DNA from 2 places in the Streptomyces sp. NPDC094147 genome. Region 2 is predicted to be linked to the other one. Evidence: riboswitches for the same ligand, from Rfam matches in the RefSeq annotation. Region 2 holds a riboswitch; the other holds the start of a gene.
What was found. Region 2 has a riboswitch for S-adenosylmethionine ahead of ACIQ8J_RS01830 (aminotransferase class V-fold PLP-dependent enzyme). Riboswitches for the same ligand answer to the same signal wherever they lie in the genome.

Region 1 (7,378 bases), on a different contig from region 2:
GGGCGCGGAATGCCATGAATTCAACATTCCGGGGCAAGTCGGGCCGGGCAAAGTGCACTTAAGGAGCAAATGGCTCGCACACTTTGACCCCATGTTGTCGCGTTCTCATATGCACTTGGCACACACGGCGAGGGGGCTTTCCCAACTGTACCGCGCTCAACCATGCAGAATTGCCCCCTCCGCTTCTCGTGCGGAGAGGGCAATTCGGGGAAACCGCGCGGCGGATCAGCCTCCGGCGACGGCCGGGATGATCGAGACTCCGGCGCCCTCGGGCGTGGCCGTCTCAAGGCCCTGCTCGAAGCGCACGTCGTCGTCGTTGACGTACACGTTGACGAAGCGGCGCAGCTTGCCCTGGTCGTCCAGGACGCGCGCGGCGATCCCGGTGTGGTTCTTCTCCAGGTCGGCGATGACCTCGGCGAGGGTCGCGCCCTCGGCGGCGACCTCGGCCCGACCGCCGGTGTAGGTGCGGAGAATCGTGGGGATGCGGACGTTCACGCTCATGGTCGGTACTCCTAGTCGTTCGGCAGTGGCTCAGTGGGCGAGGCCCGCGGCGCGGAACGCGTCCAGGCTCGGGCGGATCGTCGCCGTCGGGCCGGTGGTCGGGGCCACCGCGTCGAGGGTCTTGAGGCCGTCACCCGTGTTGAGAACGACCGTGGTGAGCGAAGGGTCGAGCAGACCGGCCTCGATCAGCTTCCGGGTGACGCCGACCGTCACCCCGCCCGCCGTCTCCGCGAAGATGCCCTCGGTGCGGGCCAGCAGCTTGATGGCGTCGACGATCTGCTCGTCATTGACATCCTCCACCGCGCCGCCGGTGCGGCGGGCGATGTCCAGGACGTACGGGCCGTCCGCCGGGTTGCCGATCGCCAGGGACTTGGCGATGGTGTCGGGCTTCTGCGGGCGTACCACGTCGTGGCCGGCCTTGAAGGCGGTCGACACCGGGGAGCAGCCCTCGGCCTGCGCGCCGAAGATCTTGTACGGCTTGTCCTCGACCAGGCCGAGCTTGATGAGCTCCTGAAGTCCCTTGTCGATCTTGGTGAGTTGGGAGCCGGAGGCGATCGGGATGACCAGCTGGTCGGGCAGCCGCCAGCCGAGCTGCTCGCAGATCTCGTACGCCAGCGTCTTGGAACCCTCGCCGTAGTACGGGCGCAGGTTGACGTTGACGAAGCCCCAGCCCTCGCCGAGCGGGTCGCCGATGAGCTCCGAGCAGAAGCGGTTCACGTCGTCGTAGTTGCCCTCGATGCCGACGAGCTCGCCGCCGTACACCGCGGCCATGACGACCTTGCCCTGCTCCAGGTCGTGCGGGATGAACACGCAGGAGCGGAATCCGGCCCGCGCGGCGGCGGCGCCGACCGCGCCCGCGAGGTTTCCGGTGGAGGAGCAGGAGAGCGTGGTGAAGCCGAAGGCGCGGGCGGCCTCCAGGGCCTGGGCGACGACGCGGTCCTTGAAGGAGTGCGTCGGGTTGCCGGAGTCGTCCTTGACGAACAGCCTGCCGGGCTCGACGCCCAGCTCGCGCGCCAGGTTGTCGGCCTTGACGAGCTTGGTGAAGCCGGGGTTCAGGTTCGGCTTGTCGGCGACGTCGGCGGGGACGGGCAGCAGCGGGGCGTAGCGCCAGATGTTCTCGGGGCCGGCCTCGATCCGCTTGCGCAGCGCCTCGGGGTCGCCGAGCGGCAGGTCATAAGCCACTTCGAGCGGTCCGAAACACAGCTCGCAGGCGAAGATCGGGCCGAGTTCGAAACGCTGGCCGCACTCGCGGCAGGAAAGCCCGGACGCCGGACCGAGATCGACAGAGGTGCGGCTTTCAACAGTCTGTGCAGACATGGAGGGGAGGCCCTTTCTCCTCATCTTCCTCATGGCGAACCTCGCCATGAGACGGATTTGGCACCTTCCCTAGCCGGGGGCCTCGCGCATGACTGGCGAGAACCGACTGGAGGGTTGCCGGGGCTTCAACGGGCCGTTTCCCTCTGCCCCTCTGGATGAGCGGTATTCGATTGTCAGCGTGGTGACGACCCCCGACATGCGACGGTCATCCGCGTTGCTCAAGACTGTAACCGAAGCCCTGGACGGTTGAGACAGCCGTCCGAACCGCGAGATGGATCACACAAGGAGGCCGGGGACCGTGCTGGAAGAGGTGGAACGCTGGCTGAGCAGGCGTTCCTGGTCCGCGGCCGAGCGGCCGCTGGACCGGATCATGGCCGCGAAGCACAAGGGCGGAGCCACCGTCAGCGTCGTCCTGCCCGCACTTGACGAGGAGGCCACGGTCGGCGCCATCGTGACCGCGATCCGGGACACGCTGATGACCGGCGGGACGCGCCTGGTGGACGAGCTGGTGGTCATCGACTCCGGCTCCACCGACCGCACCGCCGAGGTCGCGGCGGCGGCCGGCGCGCGTGTCGTGCACCGGGACGCGATCCTGCCGCGGATACCGGCGCTGCCCGGCAAGGGCGAGGTGCTGTGGCGCTCGCTGCTCGTGACCAGCGGCGACATCGTGTGCTTCGTCGACGCCGACCTGAAGGACTTCGACCCGGTGTTCGTGTCGGGGATCGTCGGGCCGCTCCTCACCGACCCGGACGTGGACTTCGTCAAGGCGATGTACGACCGCCCGCTCGGCGAGGCCGCGGGCCAGGGCGGCCGGGTCACCGAGCTGGTGGCGCGCCCGCTGCTCAACCTCCACTGGCCCCAACTGGCCGGATTCGTCCAGCCGTTGGGCGGCGAGTACGCGGCCAGGCGCTCGCTCCTGGAGCGGCTGCCGTTCCCCGTCGGGTACGGAGTGGAGCTCGCCCTGCTGGTCGACGCGCTGCACACGGTGGGCCTCGACGCGCTGGCCCAGGTCGACGTCGGTGTGCGCAAGCACCGCCACCAGGACGGGCAGGCGCTCGGCCGGATGGCCGCCGCGATCTACCGCACCGCCCAGCTCCGGCTGTCCCGGGGCCATCTCGTACGCCCCGAGCTGACCCAGTTCGAGCGGGGCGAGCACGGCTTCGTACCGCGCACCTACGCCGTGGACACCGAGGAGCGGCCGCCGATGCGGGACATCGAGGAGTACCCGCTCCACCGCGCCGCGTAGGGGCCGGAAGGACGGCCGGATCCCGCCCCCCGGGCCGGGCGTACGCGTGTTTGGGCGATTGCGGGGCGGGCTAGGTTCCGCTCATGGTCTCCGCGCACACCACCCCCAAGGTCCAGGTACTCGTCGCGTCCAATCGCGGCCCCGTTTCGTACGTCCTGAAGGAGGACGGCTCGCTGGAGTCCAAGCGGGGCGGGGGCGGGCTCGTCTCCGGGCTCAGCGCGATCGGCGACGACGTGGAGTCGCTGTGGGTGTGCGCGGCGCTCGGGGACGGCGACCGCGAGGCGGTCCGGCGGGGCGTGGGTGAACACGGCGTCCGGATGCTGGACATCGATCCGGAGGTCTTCGCCCAGGCGTACAACGGCATCGCGAACTCGGTGCTGTGGTTCGTCCACCACATGCTGTACCAGACACCGCTGGAGCCGGTCTTCGACGCGGAGTTCCGGCGGCAGTGGGCTTCGTACGAGGCGTACAACCGGGCGTTCGCCGAGGCATTGGCGGCGGAGGCCGGGGGCGGGGCGCGCGTCCTGGTGCAGGACTACCACCTGGCGCTGGTGCCGGGGATGCTCCGCGAACTCCGCCCCGACCTGCGGATCGGGCACTTCTCGCACACGCCGTGGGCGCCGGTGGACTACTTCCGGATGCTGCCGGACGACATCGCGGGGCAGTTGGTGCGGGGGATGCTCGGCGCGGACCGGCTGGGGTTCCTCACCTGGCGGTGGGCGGGCGCGTTCATGGACGCGGTGACGGCCACGCTCCCGGCCGAGACGCAGGCGTTCGTCCCGTCCGGCGAGGGGCGTCACTGGTTCCGGCACAGCCTGCCCGGCCGGGCGCCGCACGAGACGGACATCGCGGTGTACCCGCTGGGCGCGGACGGCGACTTCCTGCGGCGGCGCGCGCACGAGGCGGACGTGGCGGAGCGGATGGCCGCGCTGCGCGAGCAGATCGGGGCGGGCCGCAGGACGATCGTGCGGGTCGACCGCACCGAGCTGTCCAAGAACATCGTGCGGGGGCTGCACGCGTACCGGCACCTGCTCGACACCCGCCCCGAGTGGCGGGAGCGGGTCGTGCACGTCGCGTTCGCGTATCCGTCGCGGCAGGACCTCGCGGTGTACCGGGACTACACCGCGGAGGTCGCGCGGGTGGCCGACGGCATCAACTCGGCGTACGGGACGGCGAGTTGGACCCCGGTCGTGCTGCACGTCCAGGACGACTTCGCTCGCTCGCTGGCCGCGTACCGGCTCGCGGACGTCGCCCTGGTGAACCCCATCCGGGACGGCATGAACCTCGTCGCGAAGGAGGTGCCGGTGGTCTCGGACGCGGGGTGCGTGCTGGTGCTGTCGCGGGAGGCGGGGGCGTGTGCGGAGCTCGGCGAGGACGCGCTGGTCGTGAACCCGTACGACGTGACGGGGACGGCTGCCGCGTTGCACTCGGCGCTGTCCATGGAGGACGGGGAGCGGGCGGAGCGGACGAAGCGGCTGGCCGCGGCGGGGACCGCGGTGCCGCCCCGGCGGTGGTTCCTGGCGCAGCTGGAGGCGCTGGGGTGACCCCTGGGGGTTACAAGTGTCCGGCCAGAGTCCGCAGGAACGTCGTCACCGACGCCGGGCCGTTCAGCAACAGGTCGGCCCGGTCGGAGAGTTCGGGGATCACCGTGTCGGCGGCCACCAGCAGGCCCGGTGTCCCGTCCGAGCGGAGTTTCTCCACGGCGGCGAAGGCGGGGAGGTCGCCCAGGTCGTCGCCCGCGTACAGGACGGACTCGGCGCCGACCTCGCGCAGGTACGCGGCGAGCGCCACCCCCTTGTCCATGCCGGGGGGCCTCAACTCCAGTACCAGGCGGCCGGGTTCGAGGACCAGGCCGTGGTGGGTCGCGAGGTCGGCCAGGGGTTCGCGGAGGGCCTCGTAGGCGGCCTCGGGGTCCTGGGCCCGGCGGGTGTGGACCGCCACGGCCTGCCCCTTCTCCTCCACCCAGGTGCCGCGCCAGGCGCCGTGGGAGTCGAGGACCCCGGGGAGTTCGGCGCGGGCGGCGGCCACGCCGGGGTGGGGGGCGGGGGTGTGGACGGTGCCGGTGACCGCGTCCCAGCGTTCGGCGCCGTAGTGGCCGAGGACCACGAGGTGCTCCAGGCCTGGTACGCCCGCGAAGCCCCCGTAGCGGACCGCGACCCCGGCCGGCCGGCCGGTGACCACGGCGACGGAGGCCACGTGGGGGGCCAGCGCGGTGAGCGCCGGAACGGCGTCGGGGTGGGCGCGGGCCTGCTCGGGGTCGGCGACGATCTCGGCGAGCGTGCCGTCGAAGTCGAGCGCGATGACGGCCCGCTCCGGCTTCGCGACGATCGCGGCGAGCCCGTCGCGGCCGGACTGGGTGGCGGGGGTCGGCAAGGGGTGCGATTGGCTGCCCATGCGCCCGACCCTATAGGGATGGGGGCGGGTGCACGTATGGCGCAACGGGGCGCGTGCCTCAGCGGCTCTTCCGCTGCTCGTCCCGGACCCGGCGGAGGCGGTTGACCGTGACCGGGTCGTGGGCGAGGGCGCGGGTGTCGTCGAGGAGGGCGTTGAGCAACTGGTAGTAGCGGGTGGGCGAGATCCCGAGCTCCTCACGGATGGCGCGCTCCTTGGCGCCGGGGGTGGGCCAGGGCCGGCCCTCCATGCGGAGCACGGCTTGCGCGCGGTCGTCGAGTGGGCTCATGCCGTTGAGGCTATCCGGGGGCTGCGCCCCCGGACCCCCATGCCGTTGGCCTGCGGACCGTGCCCGGCGGAAAAAGGAACCCAGGGCTATTCCGCGTTCTGCGCGTCCGTCGCCACCTTCCCGATGTCCTGGAGGACCGCCTTCGGCGAGCCCCCCGGCGTGACCGCCCCGCCGATCTTCTGCTTCACCGTCTCGCTCACCTTCGGCCACGACGTCTTGCCCACCGGAGGCAGCTGGGACGTCGGCAGGGCGGAGAGGAACGGCTTGAGTTCCTTGTGGCCGGCGTCCGCCGACATCGCCGTCGACGCCGACACCGTGGACGGCAGCAGGTCGTACTGGTCGGCGAAGTTCAGCACGTTCTGGTCGGAGAACGTGAAGTCCAGGAACTTCCCGATCTGCGCCCGGTGCCCGCTCTGCTTGAAGCCCATGATCCAGTCGGCGACGCCCATCGCCGCCTTGGCCGGGCCGTTCTGGCCGGGCAGCGGGACCATGCCGAACTTGATGCCCTTCTTCTTGGCCTCCTCCATCAGCGAGGGGTGGCCGTTGAGCATGCCCACCTCGCCCTTGGCGAACGCGTCGAACGCGGCCTGGCGGTTGAGCTTGGCGGGCGCGACGGGACCGGTCAGCTCGGGCTCGACCAGGTTGGTCTTCAGCCAGTCGAAGGTCTGGATGTTCTCGGGCGAGTCGATGTCGTACCCGTCGACCGCGTTGGTGTAGCCGCCGTTGCCGCTGAGCATCCACATCATGGTCTCGGCCTGCGCCTCCTCGCTGCCGAGCGGCAGCGCGAAGGGGGTCTTCACACCCTTGGCCTTGAGCGCCTTGGCGTCCGACGCGATCTCGGCCCAGGTCGTCGGCGGCTTGATGTGCGCCTGGTCGAACAGCGTCTGGTTGTAGAAGAGCAGCCGCGTGGAGGCCACGAACGGCATGCCGTACGCGACACGCTTGACCTGGCCCGCGTCCGCGAGCGACGACAGGAAGTCGGCCTGCACGGGGATGGAGAGCAGCTGGTCGACGCTGTACAGCTTGCCGGTCGCCGCGTAGTCCGAGTACGCGCCGATCTGCGCGATGTCGGGGGCGTTGCCCGCCTTCACCATCTCGGCGACCTTGGCGTCGACCACGTCCCAGGAGAAGATCGACACGTCTATCTTGATGCCGGGATTCTTCTTCTCGAAGTCCGCGACGACGTTATTCCAGTACGTCTTCGTACTGCCGCCGCCCGCGATGTCGTAGTCCGCTGCCACCAGCTTGAGGGTGACGCCGCCGGATCCGCTCTGCCCGCCGCATCCCGAGAGCACTGCCGTCATGCCGAATGCGGCCACTGCCGCGGTCAAGCCCAAGAAGCGCCGCTGCACGCGCTATCCCACCCTCGTTGGGATCCTGGCGGATCCAGTCGGTCCCCCGTGACGTCCTGTTTGTGAGCTGCGATTTTCCCTCATACGGGGGCATGAGGTCTACACCAGTCGCATATCGCTTCCGCAACGCCCGGGGCAAGAGTACATTGGGGAACTTTGCGCGCTGAAAGCGCTTTCTACTCCATCCGGCGAGTGGACTAGACCTTTAGTGGGTGTTGGCGCGAGACTGTCCCCCGTGAGACACGTCATCGCCCTGGATGTGGGCGGCACCGGGATGAAGGC
Region 2 (7,378 bases):
CCGTCACCGGCCGAAGCGGCCGGTTCAGCACCGCTTGCACGCTCCACAATCCGTCACCCCAACTGTCATCCGTACCGCTTCCGGAGCACTCCTCAGGAAGCGCTCGCCGAGTCGGTGCCCGGCCGGTCCACCAGCTCGATCCGGTCCACCGCGTTGCACCACCGGCAGCGAACCGACTCGATGGTCTCACTGACCACCTCGCGTTCCTCCACCTTGGGCTCTCCGGCAAGGTCCAGATGGACGTACTCGACCACTTTCGACGAGCGGGTGACATCGAAACGGGTGAGGTTTCCGCAGAGCGTGCAGCGCCACCGGGTGTCGGCGGTCGGCTGGGGAACGGTGGTCATGTGGTGCCGTCCTCTTTCCACTTCCATGGTCCAGGATCTCGCGGTGCGCCGTCGAACTGCGGGAGTATTGCCCGTAACCCTACGGCCTACCCGTCGACCGCCGACACGGCGAGGCGGTCTGTACCGATAGCCCCTTTTGGGCCATTCTCTCCCCATGGTCAAGTGGCGGGGAGCGGTGATCCTCAGGGGTGCGGTGCGGGGACCGACCGTGACGTACGGGCTGATCACCGCCTGCTGTCTGCTCTTCGCGGTCAGCCCGGCCTCCGGTCTGAACCCGGGCCACGGAACCGGCGACGCGATCCTCAGCGCCCAGAGCGACTACTTCGCCCGCTGGGGCGTCATCCCCGGCCAACTCCTCGCGGGCCGGCCGCGCACCCTGCTCACCCCGCTCACCGCCCTGTTCGTGCACGGCAGCTGGCTGCATCTGCTCGGCAACATGCTGTTCCTGTACGTCTTCGGCGCGATGACCGAGGAACGCATGGGCCCGGTGGAGTTCGCCCTGTTCTATCTGGGCAGCGGCTATCTCGCCCTGTTCGCGTACGCGGCGGCCCACTCGGGCTCGGAGCAGACCCTGGTGGGGGCGTCCGGGGCCATCTCGGCCGTGCTCGGCGCCTTCCTCTGCCTCTTCCCCCGGGCCCGGGTGACCAGCATCTTCCCGTTCCTGCTGTTCCTGCCGCTGCGTTTTCCCGCCTGGATGGTCCTCGTCTTCTGGTTCGCCCTGCAGTGGCTGGCGATCCGCAGCGCCTCGGCCGGGCCCGGGGTGGCCTACCTCGCGCACCTCGTCGGCTTCGGCCTCGGCTTCGTCTACGCGTGGGCCCGTTTCCGCCGGACGGATAGAGTGAAACGCCGAAGGCCCGTGAAGCCCGCGGGTGCGGCCGCCACCGAGGGAGAAAGCCAGCCGTGATCACCGCGATCGTGCTCATCAAGACCAGCGTGGACCGGATTCCCGAGATCGCGGAATCGATCGCGGCGCTCGAAAGCGTCAGCGAGGTGTACTCGGTGACGGGTACCTACGACCTGATCGCGCTGGTCAGGGTGGCCCGCCACGACGACCTGGCGGACATCATCCCCGGCAGCATCAGCAAGATCCCGGGCGTCGAGGCCACGGACACGCATGTGGCGTTCCGTACGTACTCGCAGCACGACCTGGAAGCCGCGTTCGCCATCGGCCTGGACTCGTAAGCCCCCCTGCCCGGGGGGGCAGCCGAGATCAAGCCCCTCCGGCGCTTGAGGAGCGGGGTCCGGTGCGGAGCCCCCAGTAGGCGTGGCCCGGCGCTACACCGCCGGGACGCAGCGGCCGCCCTCCGTGCGGTACTGCCACTTCGCGCCCTGGGTGACCAGTTCCCGTACCGCCCCCACGAACCGGTCCACGTGCTCGTCCGGCGTCCCCGCGCCGAAGCTCACCCGGATCGCGTTCAGGGAGAGCTCGCCCGGCTCGGCCTCCGGGGCGCCGCACTCGCCCGGGTCCTGCGGGTCGCTCCCGAGCAGCGTGCGCACCAGCGGGTGGGCGCAGAAGAGCCCGTCCCGCACGCCGATCCCGTACTCCGCCGAGAGCGCCGCCGCGAAGTGCGAGCTGTTCCAGCCCTCGACGACGAACGAGATGACGCCGACCCGGGGCGCGTCGTCGCCGAAGAGCGAGAGGATCTTGACCTCCGGCACCGCGGCGAGCCCCTCGCGCACCTTCGCGATCAGGTGCCGCTCGCGCTCGACCAGCGAGTCGAAGCCCGCCTCGGTGAGCGCCTTGCAGGCGGAGGCGATGGAGTACACCCCGATGACGTTGGGCGAACCGGCCTCGTGGCGCGCGGCCGTCGTGTGCCACTCCACGTCCACGCCGCCGTCGGTGCGCCGCGCGACCTTCTTCGACGCACCGCCGCCCGCGAGGTACGGCTCGGAGTCCTGGAGCCAGTCCGCGCGGCCCGCGAGCACGCCCGAGCCGAACGGCGCGTACAGCTTGTGCCCGGAGAAGGCGATCCAGTCGACGTCCAACTCCCGTACGGAGACGGGGTGGTGGGGCGCGAGCTGGGCGGCGTCGAGCACGATGCGGGCGCCGTGCGCGTGTGCCGCGGCAGCCAGTTCCCGCACCGGCCACAGCTCACCGGTGACGTTGGACGCGCCGGTGACGCAGACCAGCGCGGGGCCGTAGGGGTCGCGGTCGGCCAGCGCGCGCTCAAGGGTCTCGACCGCCTGGTGCGGGCTGCGCGGCGCGTTGAGGCAGGTGACCCGGGCGTCCCGCCAGGGCAGCAGCGAGGCGTGGTGCTCGGTCTCGAAGACGAAGACCTGGCAGTTCGCCGGGACGGCCTGGGCGAGCAGGTTCAGCGAGTCCGTGGTGGAGCGGGTGAAGACGACCTGGTCGCCGGGGCGGCAGTCGAGGAACTCCGCCACCGCCGCCCGGCTGTTCTCGAACAGGTCGGTGGAGAGCTGCGAGAGGTAGCCGGCCCCCCGGTGCACGCTGCCGTAGTACGGGGCGTACGCGGCGACGTCGTCCCAGACCCGCTGCAGCGCGGGCGCGCTCGCCGCGTAGTCGAGGGCGGCGTAGGTCACCTCGCCGCCGGTGACCAGCGGCACGGTGACATCGCGGCCGAGCACCGGCAGCGGCGCGGCACAGCAGGGGTCGGCGGACTCGTCGGTGACGGAAGCGGCGGCGGAGACGGCGGTGGCGGGGCGTGCGGACATGGCGGTATCTCCCGGCAGGAAAAGGCGAGTTGACTTCGGATCCCGGGTGCGACGGCGTGCCCCGGCCTCGATCGAGGGGGGTCGACTGCCTTTCCGCGTACGGGTGTTGACCTCGAACACGCAGCCCGGAGAAGGGCGGCGTGGAGGGTGGTGAAGAAAGGGGCGGTACGCCCTATCGCATTCGCTTGCTCACGAGACTGCTCCCTTGAGGACCAGGACCCCAGGGCTGTGACATCCGATGATGTCCAGGGGTCCGCGCTTGCCGTAGGCCTTGCTGCCTACGACCTGGTCTTCACCCGGGGCACCCCGCCACGGACGGAGGGTTGCCGGACAGCGAGCCGGGGCCTAAATCGCTGTCACTCATGACCTTGAAAAGCATCCTGCCACACGTCGCGACGTACGCAAGGCGCAGTCCGCGATCCGGACTGCGCCCTGCGTCACATCACGTACGGTTCAGGCGTTGCTGGCCGCGACCCAGCGCTCCAGGGCGGCGCGGGCGGCCCCGGAGTCGATGGCCTCGGCGGCCCTGGCCATCGCGGCGCCGATCTGCCCGGCGAGCGGCCCTTCGCCCGGTTCGAGGGCGACCAGCGCGGCCGCCGAGTTCAGCAGCACCGCGTCCCGCACCGGCCCGCTCTCGCCCGTGAGCAGCCGGCGGACGACCTCCGCGTTGTACGAGGGGTCCCCGCCGCGCAGTGCCTCGATGGGCACGAGCTCGATGCCGACGTCGCGCGGGTCGAAGCTCTGCTCGCGGACGGCGCCGTCGCGCACCACCCACACCCGCGAGGTGGCGGTGGTGGTGAGCTCGTCGAGGCCGTCGTCACCGCGGAAGACCAGCGCGGACGAGCCGCGCTCGGCGAGCACGCCCGCCACGATGGGCGCCATCCGCGCGTCGGCGACACCGGTCGCCTGGGCGCGTACCCTCGCCGGATTGGTGAGCGGGCCCAGCACGTTGAACGTGGTGCGGATGCCCAACTCCTTGCGGGCGGCGGCCACGTACCGCAGCGCGGGATGGAACTTCACCGCGAAGCACATGGTGATCCCGGCCTCCTCGGCCACCTCCACCACCCGCTTCGGCGACAGGTTCAGATTGACGCCGAGCTTCTCCAGGACGTCGGAGGCGCCGCTGGAGGAGGAGGCGGCGCGGTTGCCGTGCTTGACGACCTTGGCGCCGGTTCCGGCGACCACGATCGCCGACATGGTGGAGATGTTGACGGTCTTGGCGCCGTCGCCGCCGGTGCCGACGATGTCGACGCTCGGGCCCGGCACCTCGATCAGGTTGGCGTGCGCGTACATGGTGCGCACCAGGCCGGTGATCTCGGCGACCGTCTCGCCCTTGGCGCGCAGCGCGACCATGAAGCCCGCGATCTGGGCGTTCGTCGCCTCGCCGCGCATGATCCTGTCCATCGCCCAGGCGGTCGCGTCCGCGCTCTGGTCGGCGCCGCTCAGCAGCGAGTCCAGGACACCCGGCCAGGAGTAGGCCGCCACGGTGTCGCCTCCGGTGGGGGTAACAGCGCTCATGCTCGCTCCTGGTGGTCAAAAGGACGGGATACCGCCCGCCAGCCTATCGAGAGGCGCGGGGCGGTCCGCGTCCGTGCCCGAAGTGCGGACGCGGAAAAGACTCCGGCCCGGCCCCCGTGCAGGGGCCGGGCCGGAGCCTCGGTTGTGGCGACCGTCAGGTCAAGCAGGGATCAGTGGTGGCCGTGGCCGCTCGTGATCTCTTCGTACTCCTCGGCCGTCGGCTTGGGGATCTGGTTGCCCTCGCCGTAGTAGCCCTTGCTGAGCTTGGCGCGCAGCTTCTGCGTCCGCGACACCTTGCGGGCGACACCGTTCTCGTCGACCTTCGGGCCGATCTCGGCCGGCTTGTACTGCTCGTGCGCGGTGAGCTTGTAGAGCGCGGCGGCGTCCAGCGGCTCGTGGATCTCCACGAACTCACCGTGCGGCAGCCGCTTGATGATGCCGGACTCGCGTCCGTGCAGCACCTTCTCGGCGTCGCGCCGCTGCAGACCCAGGCAGATCCGCTTGGTGGCGACGAACGCGAGGACCGGTGCGACGAAGAACGCGATCCGGACGAACCAGGTGATGACGTTGATCGACAGGTGGAAGTGGGTCGCCCAGAGGTCGTTTCCACCACCCATGAGCAGCACCATGTACCAGGTGATCCACGCGACACCGAACGCGGTACGCGTCGGGGCGTTGCGCGGCCGGTCCGCGATGTGGTGCTCGCGCTTGTCGCCGGTGACCCAGGACTCGATGAACGGGTAGACCGCGATGGTCGCGAGGACCAGCGGGAAGATCATCAGCGGGATGAACACGCCCAGGACGAGCGTGTGACCCCAGAGGTTGATCTCCCAGCCCGGCATGACACGGATCAGGCCTTCGGAGAAGCCCATGTACCAGTCGGGCTGGGCACCGGTGGACACCTGGTCCGGACGGTAGGGGCCGATCGCCCAGATCGGGTTGATCGTGGCGATCGCCGCGATGGCCGCGATGACACCGAAGACCAGGAAGAAGAAGCCTCCGGCCTTGGCCATGTAGACCGGCAGCAGCGGCATGCCGACGACGTTCTTGTTCGTACGTCCCGGACCCGCGAACTGGGTGTGCTTGTGGTAGAAGACCAGGATCAGGTGAGCCACCATCAGGCCGAGCATGATGCCCGGCAGCAGCAGGATGTGGATCGAGTAGAACCGGGCCACGAAGTCCCCGCCGGGGAACTCGCCACCGAAGAGGAAGAACGAGATGTACGTGCCGACCACCGGCATGGAGAGGATCGCGCCCTCCATGAAGCGGACGCCGGTGCCGGAGAGCAGGTCGTCCGGGAGCGAGTAACCGGTGAAGCCGGTGAACATGCCCAGGACGAACAGCAGGAAGCCGAACAGCCAGTTGACCTCACGCGGCTTGCGGAACGCACCCGTGAAGAACACGCGCATCATGTGCACGAACATGCCGGCGAGGAAGATCAGCGCCGCCCAGTGGTGGATCTGCCGGATCAGCAGACCACCGCGCACATCGAAGCTGATGTGCATGGTCGAGTTGAACGCCTCGGACATGCTCATGCCCTGCAGCGGTACGTACGAGCCGTCGTAGACGACCTCGTTCATGCTCGGGTGGAAGAACAGCGTCAGATACACACCCGTGAGGATGATGATGATGAAGCTGTACATGCAGATCTCGCCGAGCATGAAGGACCAGTGGTCCGGGAAGATCTTGCGCATGTTGGCCTTGGCCAGGGAGTAGATCCCGAGCCGGCCGTCCGCCCAGTCCGCGATCCGCTCACCGGCGGGCGCTTCGCGCCGTGCGTCTGTCGTGGTGCTCATCCGCGCTCCCAGAAGGCAGGACCGACGGGCTCTTCGAAGTCGCCGAGCGCTTCGAGGTATCCCTCGTCATTCACACCGATCCGCAGCTGCGGAAGGGCGTGACCGGCCGGGCCGAAGATGACGCGGGCGCCGTCGGAGAGGTCGAAGGTGGACTGGTGGCACGGGCAGAGCACGTGGTGCGTCTGCTGCTCGTACAGAGAGATCGGGCAGCCGACGTGGGTGCAGATCTTCGAGTACGCGACGATGCCCTGGTGCGACCATTCGAGCTCGCGCTTGTCCTTGATGTCCTCCGGCTTGATCCGGACGAGCATCAGGGCGGCCTTGGCGATCTGCGTCTGGAAGTCGTGCGCGTCCTCCTCCAGGCCCTCGGGCTTGGCGAAGGTGAGCGAACCGACCGTCAGGTCCTCGGGACGCAGCGGCTCGTTGGTGTTCATGTTGATCAGGGCCTTGCCCTTGGACCACATGGTGTGCCGCAGCTTGTCCTCGGGCAGCGTGCCCAGGTCGCGCAGGAGCATCACACCGGAGAGCGGCACCATGGCGAGCGCGCCGAACATGGTGTTGCGGATCAGCTTGCGCCGTCCGAAGCCGGACTCGGCCGCGCCCTGCTTGAAGTCGGCCAGTACCTGCGCCTTGACCTCCGGCGGGGCCGCGATCTCGTGGCGCTCGGCCGGCATCTCGACATCCGACATCAGGGTGCGGGCCCAGTGGACCGCGCCCGCGCCGATGCAGAACAGCGCGACGCCCAGGGTCAGACCCAGGGAGAAGTTCAGCGCGCTGACATGCCCGAACGGGAAGATGTAGATGATCTTGTCGGACGGAAACGTCACGTACGAGGCGATGAAGGCGACCGTCGCGACCATCGACAGGAGGAACATGAACGCGACCGCGCGCTCGGAGCGCTTGGCCGCCCGCTCGTCGATGTCCTGGATGCGCGGCTTGTGGGCCGGCAGTCCCGGGTCGGCGAACGGGTCCTCCGCCGTCTCTACCGCGCCGTGCGCGGTGGCCTGCGCTTCGGGCAGGTTCTCGGAATTCTCTTGGCTACTC

Region 1: linked by a shared signal. The riboswitch ahead of thrC (threonine synthase) and the one ahead of ACIQ8J_RS01830 (aminotransferase class V-fold PLP-dependent enzyme) in region 2 are both predicted to bind S-adenosylmethionine.

What each region holds. Positions count from the first base shown of each region.
Region 1 is NZ_JBIWHT010000019.1:18,321-25,698, forward strand. It holds gene ACIQ8J_RS24640 (MoaD/ThiS family protein) at 226-501, opposite strand; gene thrC (threonine synthase) at 532-1,818, opposite strand; SAM riboswitch class I at 1,836-1,980, opposite strand; gene ACIQ8J_RS24650 (glucosyl-3-phosphoglycerate synthase) at 2,117-3,064, shown strand; gene ACIQ8J_RS24655 (trehalose-6-phosphate synthase) at 3,148-4,608, shown strand; gene otsB (trehalose-phosphatase) at 4,619-5,458, opposite strand; gene ACIQ8J_RS24665 (DUF3263 domain-containing protein) at 5,517-5,744, opposite strand; gene ACIQ8J_RS24670 (ABC transporter substrate-binding protein) at 5,831-7,081, opposite strand; gene ACIQ8J_RS24675 (ROK family protein) at 7,332-7,378, shown strand, end outside.
Region 2 is NZ_JBIWHT010000001.1:392,607-399,984, forward strand. It holds gene ACIQ8J_RS01810 (NYN domain-containing protein) at 1-47, opposite strand, end outside; gene ACIQ8J_RS01815 (hypothetical protein) at 93-347, opposite strand; gene ACIQ8J_RS01820 (rhomboid family intramembrane serine protease) at 502-1,251, shown strand; gene ACIQ8J_RS01825 (Lrp/AsnC family transcriptional regulator) at 1,248-1,529, shown strand; gene ACIQ8J_RS01830 (aminotransferase class V-fold PLP-dependent enzyme) at 1,623-3,020, opposite strand; SAM riboswitch class IV at 3,271-3,388, opposite strand; gene trpD (anthranilate phosphoribosyltransferase) at 3,474-4,538, opposite strand; gene ACIQ8J_RS01840 (cytochrome bc complex cytochrome b subunit) at 4,709-6,334, opposite strand; gene ACIQ8J_RS01845 (Rieske 2Fe-2S domain-containing protein) at 6,331-7,378, opposite strand, start outside; gene ACIQ8J_RS01850 (c-type cytochrome) at 7,377-7,378, opposite strand, start outside.